Regions from separate parts of the Streptococcus sp. ZY171113 genome, predicted to be linked through region 2. Evidence: predicted binding sites of a transcription regulator. Region 2 holds the regulator's gene; the other holds the start of a gene.
The links. Region 2 encodes NrdR, which represses ribonucleotide reductase genes. Its sites were predicted from a motif close to ACACNATATATNGTGT; they were not measured.
Positions count from the first base shown of each region.

Region 1 (7,233 bases), 530 kb from region 2:
AAGGAATTTCAATTTTTTTACACTCTTTCTAAAGACTACTTCTACTTTCTTCCTATTTAATAATACCGTTTCAGGTAATAAGTAAAAAACAGGTCATCAAACCTGTTTTTTACTTAGAACCTGTATTCACATCTCAGCATTCACCTGACTGGCTAGTTTTGGCTCACTCTTTGTCACATTTTTTGGTAATACGGGCAGTATTTCTGCAAAAATGTTTCTCGATTGCACCAAAACTAGCCTAGTCAATCAAATACTTCGATTGTGAATACAGGTTCTTATTTTGGATTAACATCCGATGTTCAAGGCAGGTCTGACCCAGTGTGACCTCCTTAGTTACCCCGTCAAAGACAAAGCCGACCTGTTCATAGAAGTTGATAGCCCTATTGTTACCCGCCAAGACCCAGAGACAAACTTGGTTGTAGCTCTGCAATTTCCCCAAAGCAGCCTGAATGAGGGCATAGCCAATCCCAAGGCCATAATGCTCCTTGAGGACGTAGAGCGTGTAAAGCTCACCTGCCTGGGGTAAGTATGAGCTATCTTCTGGCAGTTTTCGATAGTCAAGTTGTCCAAAAACTCCTGGGGCCAAAGCCCTGCATAGGCCTCCTGAAAGGCTTGATAGTGAACAAAGGCCTTACCATCAATCTCTTCTGGCGTCTCCATCAGTTTAATCTGCATAACTTTCTCCTATGGTGACGTCTATTCTAGACCATCAATAGTGGCCTGAACAGGCTTACTAATCATGACCACCTCCGTCTTGAGGTCCACCGCCTCAAACTCAGGATCAATGCACTCCATCCAGTAGGCCATGTGTTTCTTGTCAATGTCAGATTCCGATTCCTCAACTTGGATTCCGCCCTCACCTTGGACAGAGTACCAGTAGAGGTATTCTCGTCCGTCTAAGATTTCTCGGAAAATGGTTTCGACATACATCTTCTCCCCTTCCAGGGTTAGGAGGGTATCCTCCATATGGTCATTGAGAAAGGCCAACCATTCGTCAACCTTCTGAGACTTGCCTTCTTTGACACGGAAACGGGTTAGTTCAACGCTAATAGCCATCTGCTTCTCCTTAAAAGCTTCTCTATCGAAAATCCCCTCCTAGGATAAACCAGAGGGGATCGTAATGATTAGTCAATTGACACGTATTCTTTAGAGAGTTCAAGCACTTCTTCAGCAGTTGAACATTCGGTAAGAGCACGGTGAGCGTATTCTTCCATTTTCGCTGAATCCAAAGTCTTCATGAGACTACGGGTACGCAGAACAGAAGTCGCTGACATGGAGAACTCATCCAAGCCCATGCCGACAAGGAGTGGCACAGCCTGTTGGTCACCAGCCATCTCACCACACATACCAGCCCATTTGCCTTCAGCGTGAGCTGCCTTGATCACGTTATTGATCAAGCGAAGGATAGATGGGTTGTATGGTTGGTAGAGGTAAGACACCTGCTCGTTCATGCGGTCAGCCGCCATGGTGTACTGAATCAGGTCATTGGTACCGATTGAGAAGAAGTCAACTTCTTTGGCAAACTGGTCAGCCAGCATAGCCGCAGCAGGGATTTCAATCATGATACCCACTTGGATGTCATCAGCAACCGCAACGCCTTCAGCAACCAATTTGGCCTTTTCTTCATCGAAGACCTTCTTAGCTGCACGGAACTCGGTCAAGAGGGCAACCATTGGGAACATGATACGAAGTTGACCGTGGACAGAAGCACGCAAGAGGGCACGAATCTGGGTGCGGAACATGGCATCACCAGTCTCAGAAATCGAGATACGAAGAGCACGGAAACCAAGGAATGGGTTCATTTCGTGTGGCATGTCAAAGTATGGCAACTCTTTGTCACCACCGATGTCCATGGTACGAACCACAACTGGCTTGCCGTTCATGCCTTCAAGAACAGCCTTGTAGGCTTCGTATTGCTCGTCTTCAGTTGGGAAGTCTTGAGAGTCCATGTAAAGGAACTCGGTACGGTAGAGACCAACTGCCTCAGCACCGTTGTCGTTGACACCTTCAACGTCTTTTGGCGTACCGATGTTGGCTACCAATTCGAAGTGCTTCCCATCAGCAGTTACTGTCTGAGCATCTTTGAGAAGTGCCCACTCAGCTTTTTGAGCCGCATAGGCTTCACCAGCTGCTTTGAATTCAGCAATCACATCATCAGATGGGTTGATGACAACCTCACCGGTAATCCCGTTAACCGCCAAGAAGTCACCGTTTTTAACAATCTCAGTGATGTTGTTGGTACCAAGTACCGCTGCAATCTCAAGCGTACGGGCCATGATGGCAGAGTGAGAGGTCCGACCACCGATGTTGGTCACAAAGGCCTTAACAAAGTTCTTGTCCAATTGAGCGGTATCAGACGGGGTCAAGTCGTGAGCAATCACGATAGACTCTTCTGAAATTGCTGCTGGGTTAGGAAGGGTAACGCCCAAAAGGTTAGCCAGAACGCGCTTAGCCACGTCACGAATGTCCGCCGCACGCTCTTGCATGTAGGGGTTGTCGTCCATGCTCTCAAAGATGTTAACGAACATGTCCGTCACTTCTTTAAGACCAGTTTCAGCGTTGGTTTGTTTGGCACGAATCGTTTCTTTAATCTGACCAATCATTTCTGGGTCAGCAAGAACCATGAGGTGAGCGTCAAAAACTGCCGCTGCTTCTTCGCCAAGGGTATCTACCGCCTTGTTTCTAATTGCAGAAAGCTCGTCTTGAGACTTGGCAAGCGCCGCATCCAAACGAGCTTCTTCTGCACTTGTATCTTCAACTGTTACAGTTTCAAATGACAAATCTGGTTGAACAAGGAGATAGGCCTTAGCAACTGCAACGCCGTCTGACGCCGCAATGCCCTTAAGCTTATCTGTCATGTGTTTAGATCAACCCTTCTTTTGTCATTGTTTCTTCGATAGCTGCCAAAGCGTCATCAGCGTCTGCACCATCAGTTGAGATAACCACGTCTGCACCTTGACCAACACCAAGGCTCATCACGCCCATGATTGATTTGAGGTTAACTGATTTACCTTTGTAATCCAAAGTGATGTCTGAAGCAAACTTGCTAGCAGTTTGAACAAGCAAGGTCGCTGGACGAGCGTGGATACCTGTTTCTGCAACAATGTGGAAGTCTTTTGAAGCCATAGTTATGGTTCTCCTTTGTTTGATTTTTTGAGTCACCTGATGGTAACCCTTACAAAAACAATTATATCACATTCCTCTCTTTTTTTCAAGACAAAACCTTCTTTTATGGAAAAATTTTGAAATCCCTTCCGATGATTTTCATTTTCTTCTATTAAAAGGCCTTTTTAATTTTTCCAGCTCTGCCATTTTTTACAAAAAACACTATATCTAGTGGCTTACAAAAAAATCGTCCCTATATCTTGTATTTCAATCCATTTTTTGGTATGCTAGTTGGGTACTATATTTTTAGGAGGCCAGCATGGCTAAAATTACCGTATTTACCAAAAACAACTGCATGCCCTGCAAGATGACCAAGAAGTTCCTGACGGAAAACGGGGTCGATTTTGAGGAAATCAATATTGAAGAACAGCCAGACAAGGTGGACTACGTTAAAAGCCTGGGCTTTTCAGCCGCTCCTGTCATCGAGGCAGGCGACGTCGTCTTCTCTGGTTTCCAGCCAGCCAAGCTCAAAGAACTGCTCTAATGCAGCTGGTCTTTTTTTCATTGACCGGCCAAACCCGTCGGTTTTTAACCAAGCTGGACGTGCTTGATCTGGCCATAGAGCTTAAACCAGGCCAATCCTACCAGCTCAACCAAGACTTTGTCCTCATCTGCCCCACCTATGAGAGCGGGGTGGACCATGTGGACCAGTTTATGGACCAGCACAAAACTTTCTGCAAGGGGATTATCGGCATCGGCAACCGTAACTTCGGCCCTGATTTCTGTCACCTGGCCAAAGGCTACGCGGCCAGCTACCAGCTCCCCCTACTTTATACATTAGAATTCAGCGGCACGCCAGACGATGTCGCGACAGTTAAAGGAATATTAACAAATGAGTCTTAAAAATCTCGGCGATGTGTCCTACTTCCGCCTCAACAACGAAATCAACCGCCCAGTCAACGGCCAAATTCCCCTCCACAAGGACAAGGAAGCCCTGAAAGCCTTCTTTGAGGAAAATGTCATTCCCAACACCCTGACCTTTGACAGCACAACTGCCAAAATCAAGTTCCTCTTGGAAAACGACTACTTAGAAGAAGCCTTCATCAAGAAGTACCGTCCAGAATTTATCGAAGAACTGGCTGACCAGTTAAGAGCTGCCAACTTCCAGTTCCAGTCCTTCATGGCAGCCTACAAATTCTACCAGCAGTACGCCCTCAAAACCAACGACGGCGACTTCTACCTGGAAAGCATGGAAGACCGGGTTCTCTACAACGCCCTCTACTTCGCTGACGGCGACGAGGAACTGGCCCGCACCTTGGCTGACGAGATGATTCACCTCCGCTACCAGCCTGCAACGCCATCCTTCCTCAACGCTGGTCGCAGCCGTCGAGGCGAATTGGTGTCCTGCTTCCTGATTCAGGTCACTGACGACATGAATGCCATCGGTCGTTCCATCAACTCAGCTCTGCAATTGTCCCGTATTGGTGGGGGCGTGGGCATCTCCCTCAGCAACCTCCGCGAGGCGGGGGCTCCTATCAAGGGCTACGCAGGTGCTGCCTCTGGGGTCGTGCCTGTTATGAAACTCTTCGAGGACAGCTTCTCCTACTCCAACCAGCTGGGCCAACGCCAAGGGGCTGGTGTGGTTTACCTGGATGTTTTCCACCCCGACATCCTCAACTTCCTTTCGACCAAGAAGGAAAATGCTGACGAGAAAATTCGAGTTAAAACCCTGTCGCTGGGGCTGACTGTCCCAGACAAATTCTACGAGCTGGCGAGAAAAAATGAGGACATGTACCTCTTCAGCCCATACACCATTGAAAAAGAGTACGGGGTGCCATTTAACTACATCAACATCACCGAGAAATACGATGAGCTGGTAGCCAACCCTCGCATCACCAAGACCAAAATCAAGGCCCGTGACTTGGAGACTGAAATTTCAAAACTTCAGCAGGAATCAGGCTACCCTTACATCATCAACGTGGACGTGGCCAACCGGGCCAACCCGATTGACGGTCGGATTGTCATGAGCAACCTCTGTTCAGAGATTTTGCAGATTCAAAAGACCAGCCAAATCAACGACGCTCAGGAATTTGAAGTGCTAGGAACAGACATTTCATGTAACCTGGGCTCAACCAACGTGGTTAACCTCATGACCTCACCTGATTTTGGTAAGTCTGTCCGTGCCATGACCCGAGCCCTGACCTTTGTTACTGACAGTTCAAGCATCGTGGCCGTGCCAACCATTAAAAACGGTAACGACCAGGCCCACACCATCGGTCTGGGAGCCATGGGCCTCCACTCCTACTTCGCCCGCAACCACATGCACTACGGTAGCCCTGAGTCGCTGGAGTTCACCGACATCTACTTCATGCTCCTCAACTACTGGACCTTGGTCGAATCCAATAAGATCGCTCAGGAGCGTGGTACCAGCTTTGTTGGCTTTGAAAATTCCAAGTACGCTGACGGCACTTATTTTGATAAGTATGTGACGGGTAAACACCAGCCATCATCAGACAAGGTCAAGGAGCTCTTTGCTGGCCATTTCATTCCGACTGGGGAAGACTGGGCTACCCTGCGTGATGCCGTTTCTCAGCACGGCCTCTACCACCAAAACCGTCTGGCAGTGGCACCAAACGGCTCTATCAGCTACATCAATGATGTGTCAGCCTCCATTCACCCAATTACTCAAAGAATTGAGGAGCGTCAAGAGAAGAAAATCGGTAAAATCTACTACCCTGCTTCTGGTCTGGCGACTGACACCATCCCTTACTACACGTCTGCCTATGACATGGACATGCGTCAGGTCATTGATGTTTACGCCGCAGCCACCGAGCACGTGGACCAAGGCCTGTCTATGACCCTCTTCCTGCGGAGCGAGATGCCACTTGGCCTCTACGAATGGAAGACCGAGACCAAGCAGACCACCCGTGACCTGTCTATCCTGCGTAACTACGCCTTCAACAAGGGCGTCAAGTCCATCTACTACATCCGCACCTTCACCGATGACGGTGAAGAAGTGGGCAGCAACCAGTGTGAAAGCTGTGTGATTTAACCCGCTACTGCTTATTGGGACTAAAAGTCCCTAATAAGCAGACGGGAAGTCCTAGTAGACCTTCCCTAAGCGTCTTACTAACTTCGAAATTTAGGCATTATCGGCCTAAATTTCTTCGTGTCGTAACCTAAGTAGGTTATCTTAGAACTAAAGTTCCTAGCTAATCACGGCAAGCCCTATTGGGGCTTGCCTAACTCCCTTCCTAACTACAATTTTTAGGCAGGTTGGTCTAAAAATCTCCGTGTCATCAACTAACATGGAGATAAAACCAATAACTGGACGAACAAATTAGCTCCAGAAATGAGGGACAAAAACTTTTCAGATACCCTCCAGGTATCTGAAAGGTTAGAATACCGACCAGATAATGTCTTAAAGTCCAAAAGTCACCTTCGTGGTGACTTTTTCAATTCTCATCTGGGTACCATATATTTTCAAAAACTCCCACAGAAAGACAACTTCTGTGGGAGTTTTTAGGTACAGATTAGGACATTTGCCTATCGATGCACACCTTTTTTAACCAGCTCTTCCAACTCGGTCAAGCGGCGTTCAAAGACAGCAAAGGCGGCGTTGAGGTAGTCAACCTCTTCCATGTCAACGCCAGCTTTCTTGATGACGTTAAGTGGGTAGTCTGAGTTACCAGCCTTGAGGTAGTCTAGGTACTTGTCCTTATCCTCTTGGGTACCGTAAACAATCTTGTCCGCCAAGAAGTTGGCCGCCGCAAAGCCTGTTGCATACTGGTAGACGTAGTAGTTGTAGTAGAAATGCGGAATCCGAGCCCACTCGTATTGGATAAAGTGATTGTCCTCAGCCGATAGACCATAGTAGGTCTCGTTCAACTGGCTGTACAGGTTGTTGAGATAGTCACTGGTCAAGACCTCACCAGCCTGGTCAGCCTTGTGGATGGCATGCTCAAACTCAGCAAACTGGGTCTGACGGAAAATGGTCCCTCGGAAGCCATCCAGGTAGTTATTGAGAATGGCAAAGCGTTGCTTCTCGTCCGTTACTTCATTAAGCAGGGCTTCGGTCAGGATGTTTTCATTGGTGGTTGAAGCAATTTCAGCCAGGAAAATAGAGTA
Region 1 is NZ_CM173243.1:1,156,596-1,163,828, forward strand. Features, by position in the region: gene AC3ARB_RS05425 (GNAT family N-acetyltransferase) at 239-586, opposite strand; gene AC3ARB_RS05430 (DUF6176 family protein) at 697-1,056, opposite strand; gene ptsP (phosphoenolpyruvate--protein phosphotransferase) at 1,125-2,858, opposite strand; gene AC3ARB_RS05440 (phosphocarrier protein HPr) at 2,863-3,126, opposite strand; gene nrdH (glutaredoxin-like protein NrdH) at 3,425-3,649, shown strand; gene nrdI (class Ib ribonucleoside-diphosphate reductase assembly flavoprotein NrdI) at 3,649-4,008, shown strand; gene nrdE (class 1b ribonucleoside-diphosphate reductase subunit alpha) at 3,998-6,157, shown strand; gene pepF (oligoendopeptidase F) at 6,652-7,233, opposite strand, start outside.
Region 1: the regulator NrdR is predicted to act here: its motif matches at 3,325-3,340, upstream of nrdH (glutaredoxin-like protein NrdH).

Region 2 (7,233 bases):
GCCATCTCTGACAAATGCTTATCACGATAGGCTTTAGGTAAGTGATGGAGTTCCGTCACATGTTCTTTACTCAAAAAGAGGGTATAGCCCTTGAAATGTTGGTGGTCGCCAATCACAACATAGCCTGTTTCAAGTTCTTTGACCAAGTAGGGATTGGTGCCCGATTTTATCATCTCAATACGTTCACAAATGAAACACATCTCTTCATCCTTCCGCGATTACATTAATAATCTCAACATTGGGGTCTTCGGTCCCCTGAAGCGAGCAACCGCGTTCCTTGGCGAAGTGGATATAGTCCACGATGTCTTGGGTGACCCGTTCGCCAGGGGCGAGAAGCGGAATGCCTGGCGGGTAGCACATGACAAATTCACCGCAGACCTGGCCGACCGCTTCATCAAGCGGCAGGCGTTTGCGTTTGGCATAGAAGGCCTCCTGCGGAGAAAGCACCAGCTGGGGCTGGATGTATTCGCCAGCAATCAGGTCACTGCCGTCACGGGAATAGAGGCGTTTGATGTCCGCCAGGGCTCCCACCAGCCGTTCGATGTCCTGGAGGCGGTCGCCGATGGACACGTAGGCCAGGATGTTGCCGATGTCACCAAATTCAATCTGGATGTCATACTCGTCGCGGAGGAGGTCATAGACCTCAATCCCTGTCAGACCAATCCCCTGGGTGTAAACAGACAGCTTGGTCACATCAAAATCATGGACCGTCTCACCGTCAATCAATTCCCGACCGTAGGCATAGTAGCCACCGATGGCATTGATTTCCCGGCGGGCATATTCGGCCATCTCCACCACCTTTTCAAAGGATTGCTTGCCTCGCAGGGCTAGGTTTCGGCGGGAAATGTCGAGGCTGGACAGGAGCAGGTAAGAAGCAGAAGTGGACTGGGTCAGGTTGATGATTTGCCGCACGTATTCGGCGTTGACATCGTCGCCTACCAGAAGTATAGAGGACTGCGTCAGGCTCCCCCCAGACTTGTGCATGGAAACGGCAGCCATGTCCGCCCCAGCCTCCATGGCTGATAGCGGCAGCTGGTCGGTAAAGCCTAGATGGGCACCGTGAGCCTCGTCAACCAAGACCTTGAGGCCTGCTGCGTGTGCCATGTCCACCAGAGCTTTGAGGTCTGAACAGACCCCGTAGTAGGTGGGGTTGTTGACCAGAACGGCAACTGCGTCGGGGTGCTCTGCTATTGCGGCAGCAAAACGGTCGGTCTCAAGGGCTAGTGCGATGCCAATCTGGGGCTGGACGCTCATCTCCACGTAGATGGGAATGGCTCCGCAGAGAACCAGGGCGTTGATGGCCGACTTGTGGACGTTGCGAGGGAGGATGATTTTGTCGCCGGCCTTGCAGGTCGCGAGAATCATGCTCTGAACAGAGGAAGTCGTGCCGCCAATCATGAGGAAGGCGTGCTTGGCCCCAAAAGCCTCGGCCGCCAACTCCTCGGCCTCTCGGATAATGGACACGGGGTGGCCCAGGTTGTCCAGGGGTTTCATGGAGTTAACGTCAATGCCCACGCACTTTTCGCCCAGAAGCTCCACCAGCTCTGGGTTGCCGCGGCCCCGCTTATGGCCAGGAACATCAAAAGGCACGATGCGTTTCTTGCGTAAATTTACCAGGGCTTCATAAATGGGGGCCCGTTTTTGGTCGAGGTGTGTCAAAACAACTCCTTTCGTGGGATGGTATTAGTCAGTTAGGTCTAGGGTTTGCAACAGATTCGGCGAGCTTAGCGAGCCATCCGAATCGTTTTCGCGGTATCCATCGTATCACAAGGGCTAGATAGGCTAGATGATAAGATCTTGTCTATGCGGCGTAGCCGATCAGATGCCCATCGCTTACCCTTAAAGAGCGATGGGCCTAGGACTAGTCACCGCCGTGGTCGAAACATCGTTAGGGAACTAAGGATGTTGGCAAACGGTGAGACCTTAGGCTCAACGTTTAGCCATGGAACTGCCAAGCAGGTCGCTGGCGTGCCAGACCACTTAAGGTGACTAGAAAAATAGTTATTTTATAAGAAAAACCGTCAAAAAAGAGCAGGATAATCCAATCCTGCTCCACAATCGCTTGATCTATTTCTTCTCTTTGGAGTGTGTGTGCCTAATGTTTCCTACTCTTCCAGTTGCAAATATCACGTACTTTATTGACCGTTTCACAAGATGATTGTGGGCTTACCCCCACAGCTGCTTAGTGACTGAAGCAAGGTCAGTCATCAACTTATAAAATCGAGCTTTAGAACGGATGGTCACATCGGCGAGTTTGTCGGATTAGCTGCTCATTTGATGTCAATCTAGGCAAACTTTGCAACCATACTGAGCGTATGGCAAAAAGTTTAACGACGAGTGACACTCAAAGGAGGAGCTAAGGCACCAGCTCGACAGTGAACAGACGTTCAACCTCAATCAATAATGTGGTCTTGCGACCACGCTTCGGCTATCGCCCCGCCTGTCCGTCGGCTTCTCAAAGGGCACTATTTGCTAGAAAACTAAGAACATTCTACTCTTTCTAGTCAAGTTTATTCTACCACGCTAGGGATTAAACGTCAAGTATTTTTTCCTAAAAAAGGATGTATCAGCCACCAGTCCTTTGAAAAAAACAAAACATTTCCGAACGATGAAAAATCTTCTAAAATCTTTCCCTTTATTCCAGCACATCGGCTCGTTTTGTGATAGAATAGAATCATGTCACATTTGGTTTTCACCCTCAGCCCCTCAGAGCTGGCTAAAACCCAGCAAGAGCTCGCCCCTTACGCCGTTGCCAACAAAAACGCCCACGCCCTAGTGGTCGCCAAACTCGACGGCTGCACGGCCACCCTCTACACTTCGGGGAAACTCCTGATTCAGGGGGAGCGGTCGGCTCAGGTGGCTGATTATTTAGGCCTTGGGGAAGTGGCAGAGCAGGGAAAAGCCGTGTCATCAGGCCAGTCCAGTTCTATTAGTAAGTCCAATTCTAGCCCAGTCGGTCGTCAGGCCGCACCTGGCCAACCCAGCAATAACCTGATTCTGATTGGCTCAGATGAGGTGGGAAACGGGTCTTATTTTGGAGGCCTTGCTGTTGTGGCTAGTCTGGTCAAGCCAGAAGACCATGCCTGGCTGAAAAGCCTGGGTGTCGGTGATTCCAAAACCCTGACCGACCAAAAAATCCGACAACTGGCCCCGCTTTTGGAAGACAAAATCCCCCACAAGGCTCTGCTATTGTCACCAAAAAAATACAACCAAGTGGTGGGAGAAGGCCTGCGTCATAATGCCGTCTCCGTCAAAGTCGCCCTCCATAACCAGGCCATCTTCCTGCTCTTGCAGGAGGTCGCAGCCCCAGAGGCCATCGTCATCGATGCCTTTACCAGCGAGGGCAACTACCGCAGGTACCTGCGGGCCGAACGCAACCAGTTTGCTAATCCCATCAGCCTGATTCAGAAGGCCGAGGGCCAGTACCTAGCTGTGGCGGTCAGCTCCATCATCGCCAGAAACCTCTTTTTGGAAAATCTGGACCAGTTAGGCCAGGAGGTCGGCATGCCCCTGCCAAGTGGAGCGGGATCGGCTTCGGACCAGGTGGCCAGTCGGCTCTTGCGAGCGGGTGGCCAGGAGCAACTCGCCCAAGTGGCCAAGCTCCACTTCAAAAACACTCAAAAAGCGTACGATTTAGTTAAGAAAGGCAAGTAAAATGAAACAGTTTCTCAAGGAATGGACCAGTACCCTCCTGTTTATCACCGTCATGTTTTTGGCCTGGCTCTTTGTTTTTATGAATGTCAAGGTTGACGGCCACTCCATGGACCCGACCCTGTCCCACAATGACAGGCTCTTTGTCCTCAAGATAACACCGATTGATCGGTTTGACATTGTCGTGGCTCAAGAAGAAGACAATGGCCAGGTCAAACGCATTGTCAAGCGGGTGGTCGGTATGCCAGGCGACACCATCAGCTACGACAACGATGTCCTGACCATCAATGGCATCGAGGTTGACGAACCTTATTTGGAGGACTACTTGGCCAAGTTCAAGGAGGACAAGCTCCAGGCAACTTATTCTTACAACCAGCTCTTCCAAGATTTGGCTAAGAGTTCGGGTGCCTTTACAGCTACAGATGGTGGTCTGACGACCAACTTTACGGTGACCGTTCCAGAAGGGGAATACTATCTCTTAGGGGATGACCGGATCGTGTCCAAAGACAGCCGTCAGGTTGGCACCTTTGAACGGGAAGACATCATCGGTGAGGTCATGTTCCGTTTTTGGCCGCTTAAAGCGGTTGGTGGTCTGGATTAAGCCTTGAAAGCTCTGCTTGTCAGGGCTTTTTTGCTGTATCCGTTGGAAATGCCAGCTTCTGACGTGCGAACTGAGTTGCTCGGCCATTTCCCCAACACGCCAAACGCATGAAGAAAACGACGATTTCAGAAAATATTTTTTCAGAGAATTTTTGCACTTTTTAGATGAAAATTTTGGTATAATTTCCGTGAGATGAATAGATATAGTACCGAATATCAAGTGTTTTCAAGAAAATTTCTGAAAAATGCATGTAACTCAAAAAGATAGTTGCATGCATTTTCTTCATGCGTGCGGCGTGTTTCTCCAACGCCTAGTCGTGTACAGAATGACAGCATTATGCTATAATATAGTGTTAGAAACCAAAGGGAGGGAAATCATGCGTTGTCCAAAATGTTATTGCACCAAATCGAGTGTTCTTGATAGTCGTCAGGCCGAAGAAGGGACAGCCATCCGCCGACGCAGGTCCTGCGATGAGTGTCAGACCCGCTTTACCACCTTTGAACGGGTGGAGGAACTCCCTCTCTTGGTGATTAAAAAAGACGGCACCAGAGAACAGTTTTCTCGGGATAAGATTTTCAGCGGTATTCTCCACAGTGCCCAGAAGCGACCAGTTTCTAGCGATGACCTGGAAGGGGTGGTGGATCGGATTGAGCAAATGGTTCGCCAGACCTTTGAGAGCGAAGTCCCCAGTCATGAAATCGGCAACCTGGTCATGAGTGAGCTGGCCGAGCTGGATGAAATCACCTATGTTCGTTTCGCCTCGGTTTACCGGTCCTTTAAGGACGTGGACGAGATTGAGGAGTTGCTCCAGGAGATGACCAGCCGCGTGCGTAGTAAGAGAGGAAAGTTGTCACATGATACCGAATGACTATTTTCGCTACCTCAAAAACAACCTGATTGCTCCTGATACCAGTAGCCTCCTTCAGCTCTACCAACCCATTATGGGCAGTGACGCCTATGTGGTTTATAGCTATTTGGTTCATTTTTTTGATAATGGCAGAGCGGCCCACCGTTTTTCTGACCTGCTCAATCATGTGCAGCTAGGCTTTGATCGGCTCTTGTTGGCCTTTGATGTCTTGGGGGCCCTGGGCTTGATTAGCCTCTACCAAGACAAGGAGACCTACCTGATTAAACTCCAAAGCCCTTTGGATAGGGAAGCTTTCTTGGCCAATCCTGTTTACTACAACCTTCTAAAAAGCTACATCGGTCAGGTTGCTTTGGAGGAGTTGACCCTGAACCTACCGCAAGGATTGGTTGACCTGACCAAACCCTTCTCAGCTGTCTTTACAGACCGAGGGGAAGTCTACCATCGCCCTCGGACAGCTAAGGTGGATTTTGAACTGGCTTACTTCAAGGAACAGATGGCTAGGGACGGCCTGACTTTTACTGATGAGACCAGCGATGTGTTGGCCCTCTATCACCTATCAGAGGAGCGTGGCTTGACCTGGTTTGAACTCTATCAGCTGGCTAAGGCGACGGTTGTTGATAAAAAGATTAGCCTGAACCGCCTGAAAACCCAGCAGGGCCTGTTGAGCCAGGCGATTAGCCCCCAATCATCAGGGAGTACCCAAGAAGGGCAAACTAGCTTGAAACCCAACGAGTTGGCCCTCATCAAGACGGCCAAACGGCATTCTGCTGAGGACTTTCTGAAAATTTGGAAGCAGGAAAAGCGGGCTGTGGTGATTAAAGAAGAACGGGATTTGTTGAAAGAATTGGGACAACAAGGTTTTCTTGACCCCGTGATTAACATCATGGTCTTTCGGACCCTGCAACGCACCCAGTCAGCCAACCTCAACCGTGTCTTTTTGATGAAATTGGCCAATGATCTCAATAGCCGAGGCATCAAGACCCCAGAGGAAGCGCTAGCTCACCTGACCAGGCCCCTTGGTCGACCAAACCGACCAGCCCCAGACAAGGCTAGTACGACCAATGTGCCTGCCTGGAGTGACCAAGATTACAAGAATGACACCAGCCAGGAGGAACAGGCCCGTTTGGAAGCCTACAAACAGCAACGCCTGGCTGAATTAGAAAGGGAGGACTAAGGATGCAAAAAATTGGCGACAGCCTCCGAGGGAGGGTTACGGATTTTCAAGAGCGTCAGGCCCAGGTGCTGGCTCAAGTCCTGCAAGACCCAAGAATTTCGGCTTTTATCGCTGCTAACCACTTGGACCAAGCCACTATCGAGCGGAGCTTGTCCAAGTTCAACCAATACCTCCAAGAGTGGGACAAGTATGCCCAGGGGTCGCCTGACTACCTGGCCAAGGGCTACGAGCCCATCTTGACCATGAACGAGGGCTATGCGGATGTGAGTTATCGAGAAACCAGAGAACTGTTGACCCAACAAGAGGGGCAGGCCGTTCAAGACCGAATTCGCTTGATTAACTTGCCCAGGTCCTACCGTCAGGTGCGTTTGGCAGCTGTTGATCTGGATGACAGCAAGCGAATAGCTGTTTTTGATGAGCTGATGACCATCGTCAAGGCCTATCCCAAGGTGACAAAGGGCCTTTATCTCTATGGGGATATGGGCATTGGCAAGTCCTTTTTGATGGCAGCTTTGGCCCAAGAATTGTCCCAAAAGAAGAAGGCCCAGGTGACCATGCTCCACTACCCAACCTTTGTGGTGGACGTGAAAAACGCCATCTCGTCAGGGTCAGTTAAGGAGCAGATTGACAGCATCAAGCTGGCTCCTGTGCTGATTTTAGACGATATTGGGGCTGAAAATTCCACCGCCTGGGTGCGTGATGAGGTCTTGCAAGTTATTCTCCAACACCGCATGTTGGAAGAGCTGCCCACCTTTTTCACCTCCAATTACAGCATGACTGATTTAGAACGAAAACTTTCCCAAGGCAAGCAGGGCGATGAAACCTGGCAGGCCAAACGGGTGCTGGAACGGATTCGTGCCGTCAGCAAGGAACTTCACCTTCGTGGTGAAAATAGAAGATAGGAGACACCATGGCTTTACCAACAGTTGCCATTGTCGG
Region 2 is NZ_CM173243.1:628,589-635,821, forward strand. Features, by position in the region: gene AC3ARB_RS02940 (HIT family protein) at 1-200, opposite strand, end outside; gene AC3ARB_RS02945 (aminotransferase class I/II-fold pyridoxal phosphate-dependent enzyme) at 205-1,659, opposite strand; gene rnhC (ribonuclease HIII) at 2,677-3,654, shown strand; gene lepB (signal peptidase I) at 3,656-4,252, shown strand; gene nrdR (transcriptional regulator NrdR) at 4,629-5,120, shown strand; gene AC3ARB_RS02965 (replication initiation and membrane attachment family protein) at 5,107-6,294, shown strand; gene dnaI (primosomal protein DnaI) at 6,297-7,196, shown strand; gene der (ribosome biogenesis GTPase Der) at 7,205-7,233, shown strand, end outside.